One region of the Streptomyces sp. NPDC101776 genome, then DNA from elsewhere that is predicted to be linked to it. Evidence: predicted binding sites of a transcription regulator. Region 1 holds the regulator's gene; the other holds the start of a gene.
What was found. The regulator HrcA, encoded in region 1, represses chaperone genes, less so after heat shock. The targets are predictions, from matches to a motif close to TTNGCACTCNGNNNNNCNGAGTGCNAA.

Region 2: groL (chaperonin GroEL) is a predicted target of HrcA. The motif match lies at 2,478-2,504, and genes of this name have one in related genera.

What each region holds. Positions count from the first base shown of each region.
Region 1 covers NZ_JBIWMV010000002.1:376,875-383,817, forward strand. Annotated here, with positions in the region: gene ACIRRY_RS07445 (SpoIIE family protein phosphatase) at 1-463, shown strand, start outside; gene hemW (radical SAM family heme chaperone HemW) at 492-1,724, shown strand; gene ACIRRY_RS07455 (Uma2 family endonuclease) at 1,724-2,233, shown strand; gene ACIRRY_RS07460 (DUF3097 domain-containing protein) at 2,211-3,020, opposite strand; gene ACIRRY_RS07465 (MBL fold metallo-hydrolase) at 3,055-3,774, opposite strand; gene hrcA (heat-inducible transcriptional repressor HrcA) at 3,948-4,964, shown strand; gene dnaJ (molecular chaperone DnaJ) at 4,965-6,098, shown strand; gene ACIRRY_RS07480 (nitronate monooxygenase) at 6,210-6,943, shown strand, end outside.
Region 2 covers NZ_JBIWMV010000006.1:233,038-239,980, reverse strand. Annotated here, with positions in the region: gene thrC (threonine synthase) at 1-1,281, shown strand, start outside; gene ACIRRY_RS21705 (MoaD/ThiS family protein) at 1,399-1,674, shown strand; gene ACIRRY_RS21700 (cold-shock protein) at 2,106-2,312, shown strand; gene groL (chaperonin GroEL) at 2,668-4,296, shown strand; gene ACIRRY_RS21690 (NADH:flavin oxidoreductase) at 4,560-5,690, shown strand; gene ACIRRY_RS21685 (GNAT family N-acetyltransferase) at 5,934-6,542, shown strand; gene ACIRRY_RS21680 (metallophosphoesterase) at 6,590-6,943, shown strand, end outside.

The DNA.
Region 1 (6,943 bases):
GGCCCACGCCCTGGTGGCCGCTCGCGGCATGCCGGGCCCGGTCGGCGACGGCCCCCGCTTCCTCTCCCTCCTCTACGGCGAGCTCGTCCCCTTCGACGGTGGCGTCCGCTGCACCCTCGCCTCCGCCGGACACCCGCTGCCACTGCTCCTCGGCCCGGACGGCAGCGTCGCTACGGCAGCCCGCCCGCAGACCCTCCTCGGCGTCGTCGAGGACGCCACCTACACCAGCGAGACCTTCGAACTCCGGCCCGGCGACAGCCTGTTGTGCGTCACGGACGGCGTGACCGAGCGGCGCTCCGGCTCCGTCCAGTTCGACGACGGCGACGGGCTCGCGACCGCGCTCGCCGGGTGCGCGGGGCTGAACGCCGAGCTGATCGCGGAGCGGATCAAACGGCTGGTGCACGAGTTCGGCGGCCGTCCGCCGGAGGACGACATGGCGCTGCTGGTGCTCCAGGCGGAGTAGTCCGCCCGCGTGCGGGACAATGGAGGACATGCCTTCCGCACTCCCCGACGGCGATCCCGTCCCCGACGACGGTGCCCTGCCCGCGCAGGCGCTCGCCGGATCCGCAGACCGCCCCCTCGGGTTCTATCTGCACGTCCCGTACTGCGCGACCCGCTGCGGCTACTGCGACTTCAACACCTACACGGCGACCGAGCTGCGCGGCACGGGCGGAGTGCTGGCCTCCCGCGACAACTACGCGGACACCCTGATCGACGAGGTCCGCCTGGCCCGCAAGGTCCTCGGCGACGACCCGCGCCCGGTCCGCACGGTCTTCGTCGGCGGCGGCACCCCCACGCTGCTGGCGGCGGGCGATCTCGTACGGATGCTGGGCGCGATCAGGGACGAGTTCGGCCTCGCCCCGGACGCGGAGATCACCACGGAGGCGAACCCGGAGTCGGTGGACCCCGCCTACCTCGCGGCCCTCCGCGACGGCGGCTTCAACCGCGTCTCCTTCGGCATGCAGAGCGCGAAACAGCACGTACTGAAAGTGCTGGACCGCACCCACACCCCCGGCCGCCCCGAGGCCTGCGTCGCGGAGGCCCGCGCGGCCGGCTTCGACCACGTCAACCTCGACCTGATCTACGGCACCCCGGGCGAGAGCGACGACGACTGGCGCGCCTCCCTCGACTCGGCCCTCGGCGCGGGCCCCGACCACATCAGCGCGTACGCCCTGATCGTCGAGGAGGGCACCCAGCTCGCCCGCCGGATCCGCCGCGGCGAGGTCCCGATGACGGACGACGACGTGCACGCCGACCGCTATCTGATCGCCGACGAGGTGATGTCGGCGGCGGGCTTCGACTGGTACGAGGTCTCGAACTGGGCGACGTCGAATTCCGGCCGTTGTCTCCACAACGAGCTCTACTGGCGCGGCGCCGACTGGTGGGGCGCGGGCCCCGGAGCGCACTCGCACGTCGGCGGCGTCCGCTGGTGGAACGTGAAGCACCCGGGCGCGTACGCGGGGGCCCTCGCCGCCGGCCGCTCCCCGGGCGCGGGCCGGGAGATCCTCACGGAGGAGGACCGCCGGGTGGAGCGGATTCTGCTGGAGCTACGACTTCGGGAGGGGGCGCCGTTGGACCTGCTCCGGCCGGAGGGGCTCGCGGCTTCGCGCCGGGCGCTGGGGGAGGGGCTGCTGGAGGCGGGGCCGTACGAGGAGGGGAGCGCCGTGCTCACACTGCGGGGGCGGTTGCTGGCGGACGCGGTGGTGCGGGACCTGGTGGACTGATCGCTCGGGGGACTGAACCGGGGCAGGAGGCGGATTCGGTTACGGGGGAGATCGTGCTGACGGTCGGCCCTGACCTGGTGCACAACGCGATCGTTGCGACGGTTCAGGACCAGATTCCCAGGACGGGCTGGAGACGGCTTCAGACGCAGCGAGTGGCGATCCCAGAAGAGCCGAACGAGCCGCAGCCGGACCTTGTGGTGATCGAACGCGGTACCGGCCCCGATCGCCGAAGACTGATGCCCGCCGGGGCCGCCACACTGCTGGTCGAGGTCGTCTCCACCAGCAGCGTCCATCGCGACTACAGCGTCAAGTGCTCGATCTACGCCGCGGCCGAAGTGCCCGGGTACTTGATCATCGATCCGGTCATGGCCCAGTGCGTCCTGCTCACCGAGCCGACGGGCACGGGCGAGGACGCGGACTACCGCACACCGTTGGAGCCCATCTGCATGGAACTGGACACCAGCGAATTCGCCGCCTACGAGAACGTCACGCCTCACCGCTACCCGTGACGAAGTCGATCAACTCCTCCACCCGCCCCAGCAGTTCCGGCTCCAGATCCTTGTACGACGTCACCTTGGCGAGAATCGCCTGCCACACCGCACCGGTGTTTTCCGGCCAACCCAGCGCCCGGCACACCCCCGTCTTCCAGTCCTGCCCGTGCGGGACCCGGGGCCACGCGGCGATGCCCACGGAGGACGGTTTCACGGCCTCCCAGATGTCGATGTAGGGGTGGCCGACGACGAGCGCGTGCTCGCTGGTGACGGCCTGGGCGATGCGCCACTCCTTGGTGCCGGGGAGCAAATGGTCCACCAGGATGCCGAGGCGGGCGTCCGGCCCCGGGGCGAACTCGTCGACGATGGAGGGCAGATCGTCGACGCCCTCCAGGTACTCGACCACCACGCCCTCGATACGCAGGTCGTCACCCCACACCCGCTCGACGAGCTCGGCGTCGTGCCGCCCCTCGACGTAGATCCGCCCGGCACGGGCCACGCGCGCGCGTGCGCCGGGGACGGCGACCGAACCGGACGCCGTACGCGTGGGCCGCAGCGGACTCGACACCGGCTTCACCAGGGTCACCACGCGGCCCTCCAGGAGGAAGCCGCGCGGCTCCAGGGGGAACACCCGGTGCTTGCCGAAGCGGTCCTCCAGGGTGACCGTGCCGGCCTCGCAGCGGATCACCGCGCCGCAGAAACCGGTGCCGGGCTCCTCGACCACCAGGCCCGCCTCCGCGGCGACCTCGGGGACGGGCTTCGGCTTCTTCCACGGCGGGGTCAGATCGGCGGAGTACTGGCGCATTCGGATGACGATAGGAGAACCGGCCCGCCCGGTTTCACGACACGCCGAAACGGGTTGCCAACGCGTCCCGTTGGGCCCGCACGAACCCCGAGTCCACCACCGCTCCGTGACCGGGCACGTACAGCGCGTCCTCACCGCCGAGGGAGAGGAGCCGGTCGAGCGCGGCCGGCCAGTGCGCCGGTACGGCGTCGGGGCCCGCCTGGGGTTCGCCGGACTCCTCGACCAGGTCGCCGCAGAAGACGACCGGCGGGTCGCCCGGCACCACGAGCGCGAGATCGTGGGCGGTGTGCCCGCGCGTCGCCACGAGCTGTACCTCCGGGCCGCCGTCCAGGTCGAGCACCGCGGTGCCCCACACGTGTTCACGGGGGCACACGAGGAGGTCCGCCGCGTTCTCCGCCGCCCGCGGATCCAGCCCGTTGCGCACCGCGTCGGCCCGCAACTCCTCACCGCCGTGCTCGAACACCTCGCTCAGGCCCCCGGCCACGAGAACCGTCGCCCCGGCAAAGACCGCCGCCCCGAAGACATGGTCGAAATGGGCGTGGGTGAGCGCGAGATGGGTCACACGGCGCCCGGCGATCGCCTGCGCCGCCGTACGCAACCGCGCGCCCTCCGCCACACTCGATCCGGCGTCGATCATGAGCGCGGAGCCGCCCCCGACGACCAGCCCCACCGTGCAGTCCCAGCCAGGCAGCCGGCACCGCCCCACCCCGGCGGCCAGCCGCTCCCACCCCGCCTCTTCCCAAGTCACCGTCATACGGCGACGCTAACGGTGAGGGGACCAGGGATTGACATCGGTAGGACCGGCCTTGCCCGGGGTGTACCCCACGGCCGTACACTGGGCCGGGGAACGCTGGCACTCACGCGCACAGAGTGCCAGGAAAGGGCAGCCCGGCAACAAAACGGCGACCAGAACTGGAGGTGTGCGCGATGCTCAGCGAACGCAGGCTTCAGGTACTGCGCGCCATTGTCCAGGACTACGTCGGCACCGAGGAGCCGGTCGGGTCCAAGGCGCTCACCGAGCGGCACAGCCTCGGCGTCTCCCCGGCGACGGTGCGCAACGACATGGCGGCCCTGGAGGACGAGGGCTACATCGCCCAGCCGCACACCAGCGCCGGGCGCATTCCGACGGACAAGGGCTATCGCCTCTTCGTGGACAAGCTGGCCGGCGTCAAGCCGATGACCGGCCCCGAGCGCAAGGCGATCCAGAACTTCCTGGACGGCGCGGTCGACCTCGACGACGTCGTGGGCCGTACGGTCCGGCTGCTCGCGCAGCTCACCCGGCAGGTCGCCGTCGTGCAGTACCCCTCGCTGACCCGCTCGACCGTCCGGCACGTGGAGCTGCTGTCGCTGGCCCCCGCGCGCGTGATGCTCGTGCTGATCACGGACACCGGGCGGGTCGAGCAGCGCATGGTGGACTGCCCGGCGCCCTTCGGGGAGTCCTCGCTCGCGGATCTACGCGCGCGGCTCAACAGCCGGATCGCGGCCCGCCGCTTCGCGGACGTGCCGCAGCTCGTGCAGGACCTGCCGGACGCCTTCGAGAACGAGGACCGCGGCACGGTCGCGACGGTGCTCTCCACCCTCCTGGAGACCCTCGTCGAGGAGACCGAGGAGCGGCTGATGATCGGTGGCACCGCCAATCTCACCCGCTTCGGACATGACTTTCCCCTCACCATCCGCCCCATCCTGGAAGCCCTGGAGGAGCAGGTCGTCCTCCTCAAGTTGCTTGGTGAGGCGGGGGATTCGGGCATGACCGTACGGATCGGTCACGAGAACGCCTACGAGGGACTCAACTCCACTTCCGTGGTCTCGGTCGGCTACGGTTCGGGCGGCGAGGCAGTCGCCAAGCTCGGCGTGGTCGGACCGACCCGCATGGATTACCCGGGAACGATGGGAGCGGTACGCGCAGTGGCACGGTACGTCGGACAGATCCTGGCGGAGTCCTAAGTGGCCACGGACTACTACGCCGTTCTCGGCGTGCGTCGCGACGCGTCGCAGGATGAGATCAAGAAGGCCTTCCGCCGGCTCGCGCGCGAGCTGCACCCGGACGTGAATCCGGACCCGAAGACCCAGGAGCGGTTCAAGGAGATCAACGCCGCCTACGAGGTGCTCTCGGACCCGCAGAAGAAGCAGGTCTACGACCTCGGCGGCGACCCCCTCTCGCAGGCGGGCGGCGCGGGCGCGGGCTTCGGCGCGGGCGGCTTCGGGAACTTCTCGGACATCATGGACGCCTTCTTCGGTACGGCGTCGCAGCGCGGACCGCGCTCGCGCACCCGCCGGGGCCAGGACGCCATGATCCGGCTGGAGATCGAGCTGGACGAGGCGGCCTTCGGCACCACGAAGGACATCCAGGTCGACACGGCCGTCGTCTGCAACACCTGCAACGGCGAGGGCGCCGCCCCCGGCACCTCCGCGCAGACCTGTGACATGTGTCGCGGTCGCGGTGAGGTCTCGCAGGTGACCCGGTCCTTCCTGGGCCAGGTCATGACCTCCCGCCCCTGCCCGCAGTGCCAGGGCTTCGGCACGGTCGTGCCGACGCCGTGCCCGGAGTGCGCCGGTGACGGCCGCGTCCGCTCGCGGCGCACGCTCACGGTCAAGATCCCGGCGGGTGTGGACAACGGCACCCGGATCCAGCTCGCGGGCGAGGGCGAGGTCGGCCCCGGCGGCGGCCCCGCCGGTGACCTGTACGTCGAGATCCACGAGCTGCCGCACGCGATGTTCCAGCGCCGCGGCGACGACCTGCACTGCACGGTCACGCTCCCGATGACGGCGGCGTCCCTGGGTACGAAGGTGCCGTTGGAGACGCTGGACGGCATGGAGGAGGTCGACATCCGCCCGGGCACCCAGTCCGGCCAGTCGATCCCGCTGCACACCAGAGGCATCACACATCTGCGCGGCGGCGGCCGGGGCGACCTCATCGTGCACGTCGAGGTCACCACCCCGACCAAGCTCGACGTGGAACAGGAACGCCTGCTGCGGGAACTGGCGAAACTGCGCGGCGAGGAGCGCCCCATGGGGACGTTCCAGCCTGGGCAGCAGGGCCTGTTCTCCCGGCTGAAGGACGCGTTCAACGGTCGCTGACCCGGCCCTCCGCCCGGGCGGAAAGCGTGCCCCGTACCGGGCATGCACCTGTCCTATGCCGGGCGGAAGGCCGGATTCGGACTTGTTCGGAGGACGTGACAACATGCCGTCATGTCCTCCGCACTGACCGATCTCTTCCCTCATCCGATCGTGCAGGCCCCGATGGCGGGCGGTGTCTCCGTCCCGCGTCTCGCGGCCGCCGTGTCCGAGGCCGGCGGGCTGGGATTCCTCGCCGCCGGGTACAAAACAGCCGACGGCATGTACCAGGAGATCAAGCAACTGCGGAGTCTGACGTCCCGCCCCTTCGGCGTGAACCTCTTCATGCCGCAGCCCGAGTACCCCGAGTACGCGGACAAGGCGGCCGTCGACGTCTACGCCCACCAACTGGCCGGCGAGGCCACCTGGTACGACACCGAACTCGGCGACCCGGACAGCGGCCGCGAGGACGGCTACGACGCCAAGCTGTCCGTCCTGCGCGACAACCCGGTGTCCTTCGCCTCCTTCCACTTCGGCGTCCCGACCCCCGAGGTGCTGGACTCGCTGCGCCGGGCCGGCACCTTCACCCTCGTCACCGTCACCACCGTCGAGGAGGCCCTCGCCGTGGAGCGGGCCGGTGCCGACGCGGTGATCGCGCAGGGCGTCGAGGCCGGCGGCCACCAGGGCACCCACCGCGACCTCCCGGAGAACGACGGCGCCGGCATAGGCCTGCTCTCCCTCGTCGCCCAGATCCGCGAGACCGTGAGCCTCCCGATCGTCGCCGCCGGCGGTCTGATGCGCGGCAGCCAGATCGCCGCCGCCCTCGCCGCGGGCGCGAGCGCGGCCCAACTCGGCACGGCGTTCCTCAC
Region 2 (6,943 bases), on a different contig from region 1:
ACCGCCGCGGACCCCACCCCCACGAACACCGTCGACCTCGGCCCCGCCACCGCGCTCTCCTGCCGCGAGTGCGGCCACCGCGTCCCGCTCGGCCCGGTCTTCGCCTGCGAGGAGTGTTTCGGCCCGCTGGAGATCGCCTACGACTTCTCGGCCTACGACACCGAAGAGCTCCGCAAGCGGATCGAGGCGGGCCCCGCGAACATCTGGCGTTACGCGCCCCTGCTGCCCGTCCCCGCCGACGTGGCGACCAAGCCGAACATCAACCCCGGCTGGACCAAGCTCGTCCAGGCCGACAACCTCGCCCGCGAACTCGGCGTCGACGCCGGCAAGCTGTTCGTGAAGGACGACTCCGGCAACCCGACGCACTCCTTCAAGGACCGCGTCGTGGCGCAGGCCATCGAAGCGGCGCGCGCCTTCGACTTCACCACCCTCTCCTGCTCCTCCACCGGCAACCTCGCCGGCGCCGTCGGCGCCGCCGCCGCCCGGGCGGGCTTCCGCTCCTGCGTGTTCATCCCGCACGACCTGGAGCAGGGCAAGGTCGTCATGGCCGCGATCTACGGCGGCGAGCTCGTCGGCATCGAGGGCAACTACGACGACGTGAACCGCTTCTGCTCCGAGCTGATCGGCGACCCGGCCGGCGAGGGCTGGGGCTTCGTCAACGTCAACCTGCGGCCGTACTACGCAGAGGGCTCCAAGACCCTGGCGTACGAGATCTGCGAGCAGCTCGGCTGGCGGCTCCCGGACCAGCTGGTCGTGCCGATCGCCTCCGGCTCGCAACTCACGAAGATCGACAAGGGGCTCCAGGAGCTGATCAAGCTCGGGCTCGTCGAGGACAAGCCGTACAAGATCTTCGGTGCGCAGGCGGAAGGATGCTCGCCGGTGTCCGTCGCGTACAAGGCGGGGCATGACGTCGTACGGCCGCAGAAGCCGAACACGATCGCGAAGTCGCTGGCGATCGGGAACCCCGCGGACGGTCCCTATGTGCTGGATATCGCCCGGCGCACCGGTGGGGCTGTCGAGGACGTCACCGATGAGCAGTGTGTGGACGCGATCAAGCTGCTGGCGCGGACGGAGGGCATCTTCGCGGAGACCGCCGGTGGGGTGACCGTCGGTGTGGCGAAGAAGCTGATCGAGAGCGGGTTGCTGGATCCGACGTTGACCACGGTTGTGCTGAACACCGGCGACGGTCTCAAGACCCTGGACGCGGTCGCCGGTACTGGGCTCACCGCGACGATTCGGCCCAGCCTCGAGTCGTTCAGGGAAGCTGGGCTCGCGTCCTAGTCGTTCTTCGTCTGCGGGCCGGTGGGGGCTGGTCGCGCCCACGCGCCGGTAGCCGCAAATCGATACAGCCCCGCGCCCCTGAAAGACAAAAGCCGTACCTGACCGGAGGTCTTGAGCATGAGCGTTTCCGTCCGTATCCCCACCATCCTGCGCACCTACACCGGCGGCAAGGCCGAGGTCTCCGCCGAAGGCGCCACCCTCGCCGAGGTCATCAGCGACCTGGAGAAGAACCACAGCGGTATCTCCGCCCGCGTCCTCGACGACCAGGGCAAGCTGCGCCGGTTCGTCAACGTCTACGTCAACGATGACGATGTGCGGTTCGAGCAGGGGCTGGAGACGGCCACTCCGGACGGGGCCGGCGTCTCGATCATTCCGGCCGTCGCGGGCGGCTGATAATTACCCTTGGTAACGCCGGTTACCGAGAGTTCATCGAATTGCCCCCTCCGTGAGAGAAACGGAGGGGGCAATTCTGTATGGTTGAGCGCGGTAGAGTTGGGGAACGCGCACCACTCCGCATGCCGGACGCATATGAGTACCGGCTCCGCGTGCGATGAGAAGTAGCCAAAGTGTGTAGGCATTTTGCGCGTTATGTGCCCTTTATCGGGCCCGACTTGCCCTGAAGTCGGACGAATTCTCCGTAAATTCCCGACCGATCCTGCCCGGAATTCTCGTCGGATTGACCTGTTGCAGACGGCAGTTGGACGGATACATTCGGCCGCGGTCGACGCGTTCCGGCGCACGCCCCCAATCCTGTGGGGGGTGAGGTCTGACCCGGATCCGCGAAGTGTGGGTCCGTGCAAGGGCCAGTAATAGGGGAGTTAGGCATGGCTCAGGGCACCGTCAAATGGTTCAACGCGGAGAAGGGGTACGGCTTCATCGCGGTCGACGGTGGTGCGGATGTTTTCGTCCACTACAGCGCGATTCAGATGGACGGCTACCGCACCCTGGAAGAGGGTCAGCGGGTCGATTTCGAGATCTCGCAGGGTCAGAAGGGGCCGCAGGCGGACATGGTCCGGCTCGCGACCACCTGAAGCACGCGCCGACGAACAGCAGCGACGTTCTTCGTTCCTCATCGAAGGGCTCGTACTCCTGGGGGGTCACCTCCTGGGGTACGGGCCCTTCGGCATGCCCGGAGCCGGGGGTCGGACTCGGGGGCCGCAGCAGGGGCCGGAGTGGGTGCCAGAACGTGGGAGCCGCTTGCACTCGACCATGCCGAGTGCTAATCATTGGCGTTAGCACTCTGAAGGTGAGAGTGATAACGAAGGACCGGGTCGGTGAGGCCCGCAGGCCAGGTGGTGCAAGGAACCATCGGGGCAGGCAGGCCGTCCGTCGCGGGCGCCAGCGCGGTCCGGAGCAATCCACCCCAGTCCGGGAGGACCACTTCACATGGCCAAGATCATCGCGTTCGACGAGGAGGCACGGCGCGGTCTCGAGCGCGGGATGAACCAGCTCGCCGACGCCGTCAAGGTCACCCTTGGCCCCAAGGGCCGCAACGTCGTCCTCGAGAAGAAGTGGGGCGCCCCCACGATCACCAACGATGGTGTTTCCATCGCCAAGGAGATCGAGCTCGAGGACCCGTACGAGAAGATCGGCGCAGAGCTGGTCAAGGAAGTCGCCAAGAAGACGGACGACGTCGCCGGTGACGGTACGACCACCGCGACCGTCCTCGCCCAGGCCCTCGTCAAGGAGGGTCTGCGCAACGTAGCCGCGGGCGCCAACCCGATGGCCCTCAAGCGCGGTATCGAGAAGGCCGTCGAGGCCGTCTCCGGTGCCCTGCTGGAGCAGGCCAAGGACGTGGAGACCAAGGAGCAGATCGCTTCTACGGCCTCCATCTCCGCCGCCGACACCCAGATCGGCGAGCTCATCGCCGAGGCGATGGACAAGGTCGGCAAGGAAGGCGTCATCACCGTCGAGGAGTCGCAGACCTTCGGTCTCGAGCTCGAGCTCACCGAGGGCATGCGCTTCGACAAGGGCTACATCTCGGCGTACTTCGCCACCGACATGGAGCGTATGGAGGCCGTCCTCGACGACCCGTACATCCTGATCGCCAACTCGAAGATCGCCAACGTCAAGGACCTGCTCCCGCTCCTGGAGAAGGTCATGCAGTCGGGCAAGCCGCTGCTGATCATCGCCGAGGACGTCGAGGGCGAGGCCCTGTCCACGCTGGTCGTCAACAAGATCCGCGGCACCTTCAAGTCCGTCGCCGTCAAGGCTCCGGGCTTCGGTGACCGTCGCAAGGCCATGCTCGGCGACATCGCCATCCTCACGGGCGGCGAGGTCATCTCCGAGGAGGTCGGTCTCAAGCTGGAGAACGCGACCGTGGACCTGCTGGGTCGCGCTCGCAAGGTCGTCATCACCAAGGACGAGACGACGATCGTCGACGGCTCGGGCTCGGCGGACCAGGTTGCCGGTCGCGTCAACCAGATCCGCGCCGAGATCGAGAACAGCGACTCGGACTACGACCGCGAGAAGCTCCAGGAGCGCCTCGCCAAGCTCGCCGGTGGCGTCGCCGTCATCAAGGCGGGCGCGGCCACCGAGGTCGAGCTCAAGGAGCGCAAGCACCGCATCGAGGACGCCGTTCGCAACGCGAAGGCGGCCGTCGAGGAGGGCATCGTCGCCGGTGGCGGCGTCGCGCTCATCCAGGCGGGTCACGTCTTCGAGAAGCTCGAGCTCGAAGGTGACGAGGCCACCGGTGCCGCGATCGTCAAGCTCGCGCTCGAGGCCCCGCTGAAGCAGATCGCCGTCAACGGTGGTCTCGAAGGCGGAGTCGTCGTCGAGAAGGTCCGCAACCTGCCCATCGGTCACGGCCTCAACGCCGCCACCGGTGAGTACGTGGACATGATCGCCGAGGGCATCATCGACCCGGCGAAGGTCACGCGCTCTGCCCTGCAGAACGCCGCGTCCATCGCCGCGCTCTTCCTCACCACCGAGGCCGTCATCGCCGACAAGCCCGAGAAGGCCGGTGCCGGCGCGGGTGCCGGCGGCGGCATGCCGGGCGGTGACATGGACTTCTGATCGACCCCTCCGGGTTGGTCAACGGTCTTGCCGAGGGCGGTACTTCCTGTTCCGACAGGGGGTACCGCCCTCGGGCGTTTCCGGTTTCATGTCCAGGATCATGTTCGGGATCGTGTCCGGTATCACAGGGCGCGGCGCCGACCGGTCGGAATGCGGGGCTTGGCCGGACGGTTGTCGTTGACGCATGATCAATGCATACGCACATACCAACTGGTACCTGATATTCGATGTCTGGTGCCTGGTGTCCCGAGGAGCCCCCACACGTGTCTACGACCGCCCCCGCCTCCCGAGCGGCCGAAGTTCTCGCCCGTCCGATCACCCTCAACGGCCTGACCGTCCCGAACCGGATCGTGATGGCGCCGATGACCCGGCAGTTCTCGCCGGGCGGGGTGCCCGGTGAGGACGTGGTCGGCTACTACTCCCGGCGGGCCGCCGCGGGCGTGGGCCTGATCGTCACCGAGGGGACCTACGTCGGTCACGACTCGGCCGGGCAGAGCGACCGCGTCCCGCGCTTCCACGGCGAGGAGCAGCTCGCGGGCTGGGCGAAGGTCGCCGAGGGCGTGCACGCGGCGGGCGGCACGATCGTTCCCCAGCTCTGGCACATCGGCATGGTCCGCGAGCAGGGCCAGCCGCCGTACGCGGACGCCCCCGCCGTCGGCCCCTCCGGGCTGCGCATCGGCAGCGACGAGGTCACCGGTACGGCCATGACCCAGCGGGACCTGGACGACGTCATCGGCGCCTTCGCCGAGGCCGCGGCGGCGGCGGAGCGGATCGGCTTCGACGGCGTCGAACTCCACGGCGCGCACGGCTATCTCCTCGACCAGTTCCTGTACGCGGGCACCAACCGCCGTACGGACGCCTACGGCGGTGACGCGGTCGCCCGCACCAAGTTCGCGGCGGAGATCGTGGCGGCGGTCCGCGAGACGGTCTCTTCGGAGTTCCCGATCATCTTCCGTTACTCGCAGTGGAAGCAGGATGTCTACGGTGCCCGTCTCGCCGAGACCCCGGAGGAGCTGGAGGCGATCCTGACCCCGCTCGCGGCGGCCGGCGTCGATGTGTTCCACGCCTCCACCCGCCGTTACTGGCTCCCCGAGTTCGAGGAGACCGGCTCCGATCTCAACCTCGCGGGCTGGACCAAGAAGCTCACCGGCAAGCAGACCATCACCGTCGGCTCGGTTGGCCTCGACGGGGACTTCCTCAAGGGCTTCCGCGGCGAGGGCGCCCCCGTCAAGGGCATCGACGACCTCCTCGACAGCCTGGAGCGCGACGAGTTCGACATGGTCGCGGTCGGCCGTGCGCTGCTCCAGGATCCGGAGTGGGCCGTGAAGGTGCTCGCGGGGCGGGTGGAGGAGCTGGCGCCGTACGACGCGGTGGCGCTGCGCTCGCTGAGCTGAGCTGAGCCGGGCTGAGCTTGGCTTTTGTTGTGCGGCCGGTGGGAGCGCGCCATCCCTGGGGGCTGCGCCCCCAGACCCCCATCGGCCCTGAAGGGGCCTCGTCCTCAAACGCCGGACGGGCTGGATAGTGGCGGCCTGTGGCGGAAGGCACCGGACGGGCTGGGTGGTGTGGCTCGGGCTGGGGGGCGCGGTCGGAGTGGGTGGTGCCGGTCAGGGTGGGGAGTGATGCGTACCGTGAGTCGCATGACCTCTGCCTCTCGGGTGGCGACCGTCGCCGATCTGGACGCCATCGTCGCGACCTTCACCAGCGCCTTTCTCCATGACCCGATCTGGGGGCCCGCGTTTCCGGACGAGCGGCGGCGGGCTGTGCAGGCGGCCGTGATGTGGCACGTCTACGCCGGTTCCGCGCTGCGTTATCCCTGGACGCTGGTGACGCCGGAGACGGAGGCCGCGGCGGTCTTCATTCCGCCGGGCGGGGTCGAGTTGACCGAGGAGGAGGCCGCCGGGCTGGAGGGGCGGCTGGCCGGGGTCACGGATGCGGGGACCGCCCGCGCGATCACGGTGCTGGGGGAGCAGTTCGAGGCGGCGCACCCCGCCGAGCCGTACTTCTACCTCACGATCCTCGGCACGCACGCCGACCATCGGGGCAAGGGGCTGGGCATGGGGCTGCTGGCCGACGGGCTCGCCCGGATCGATGCGCTCGGTCCGCTCGGCGCTCCCGTGTACCTGGAGTCGACCAACCCGGCCAACAACAAGCGGTACGAGAGCGTCGGCTTCGTGGCGCGCGACGAGATCGTCACCGCCGGCGGTCAGGTGGTCACGACGATGTGGCGGGCGGCGGCCACGCGTTGAGCCGTGGCTCTTGGTAGGGGTCCCAACTCGGGCTAGCGTGCCGGAACATGAGAATTCTCCACCTGTCCGACACCCACCTGGAACGCACCGACGCCCCCAACCGCAACGGCGTCAACGCGACCGACTCCCTGCGGCTGATGCTGGCCGAACTGCGGCACCAGCGCGAAGTGGACGCCATCGTCGTCACCGGGGACCTCGCCAACGACGGGGCGGTGGAGGCGTATACGGCCGTGCGGGAGCTGGTCGGGGGCTTCGCGCAGCGGATGGGCGGGGTGCCGGTCTTCTACACGACCGGGAACCATGACGAACGCGAGGTGTTCGGGAAGGTGTTGGGGAGCGGACACCTGGCCGCCGACGGCACGGATCGGGTCGTGTCCGCCGTGTTTCCGGTCGAGTTCGCG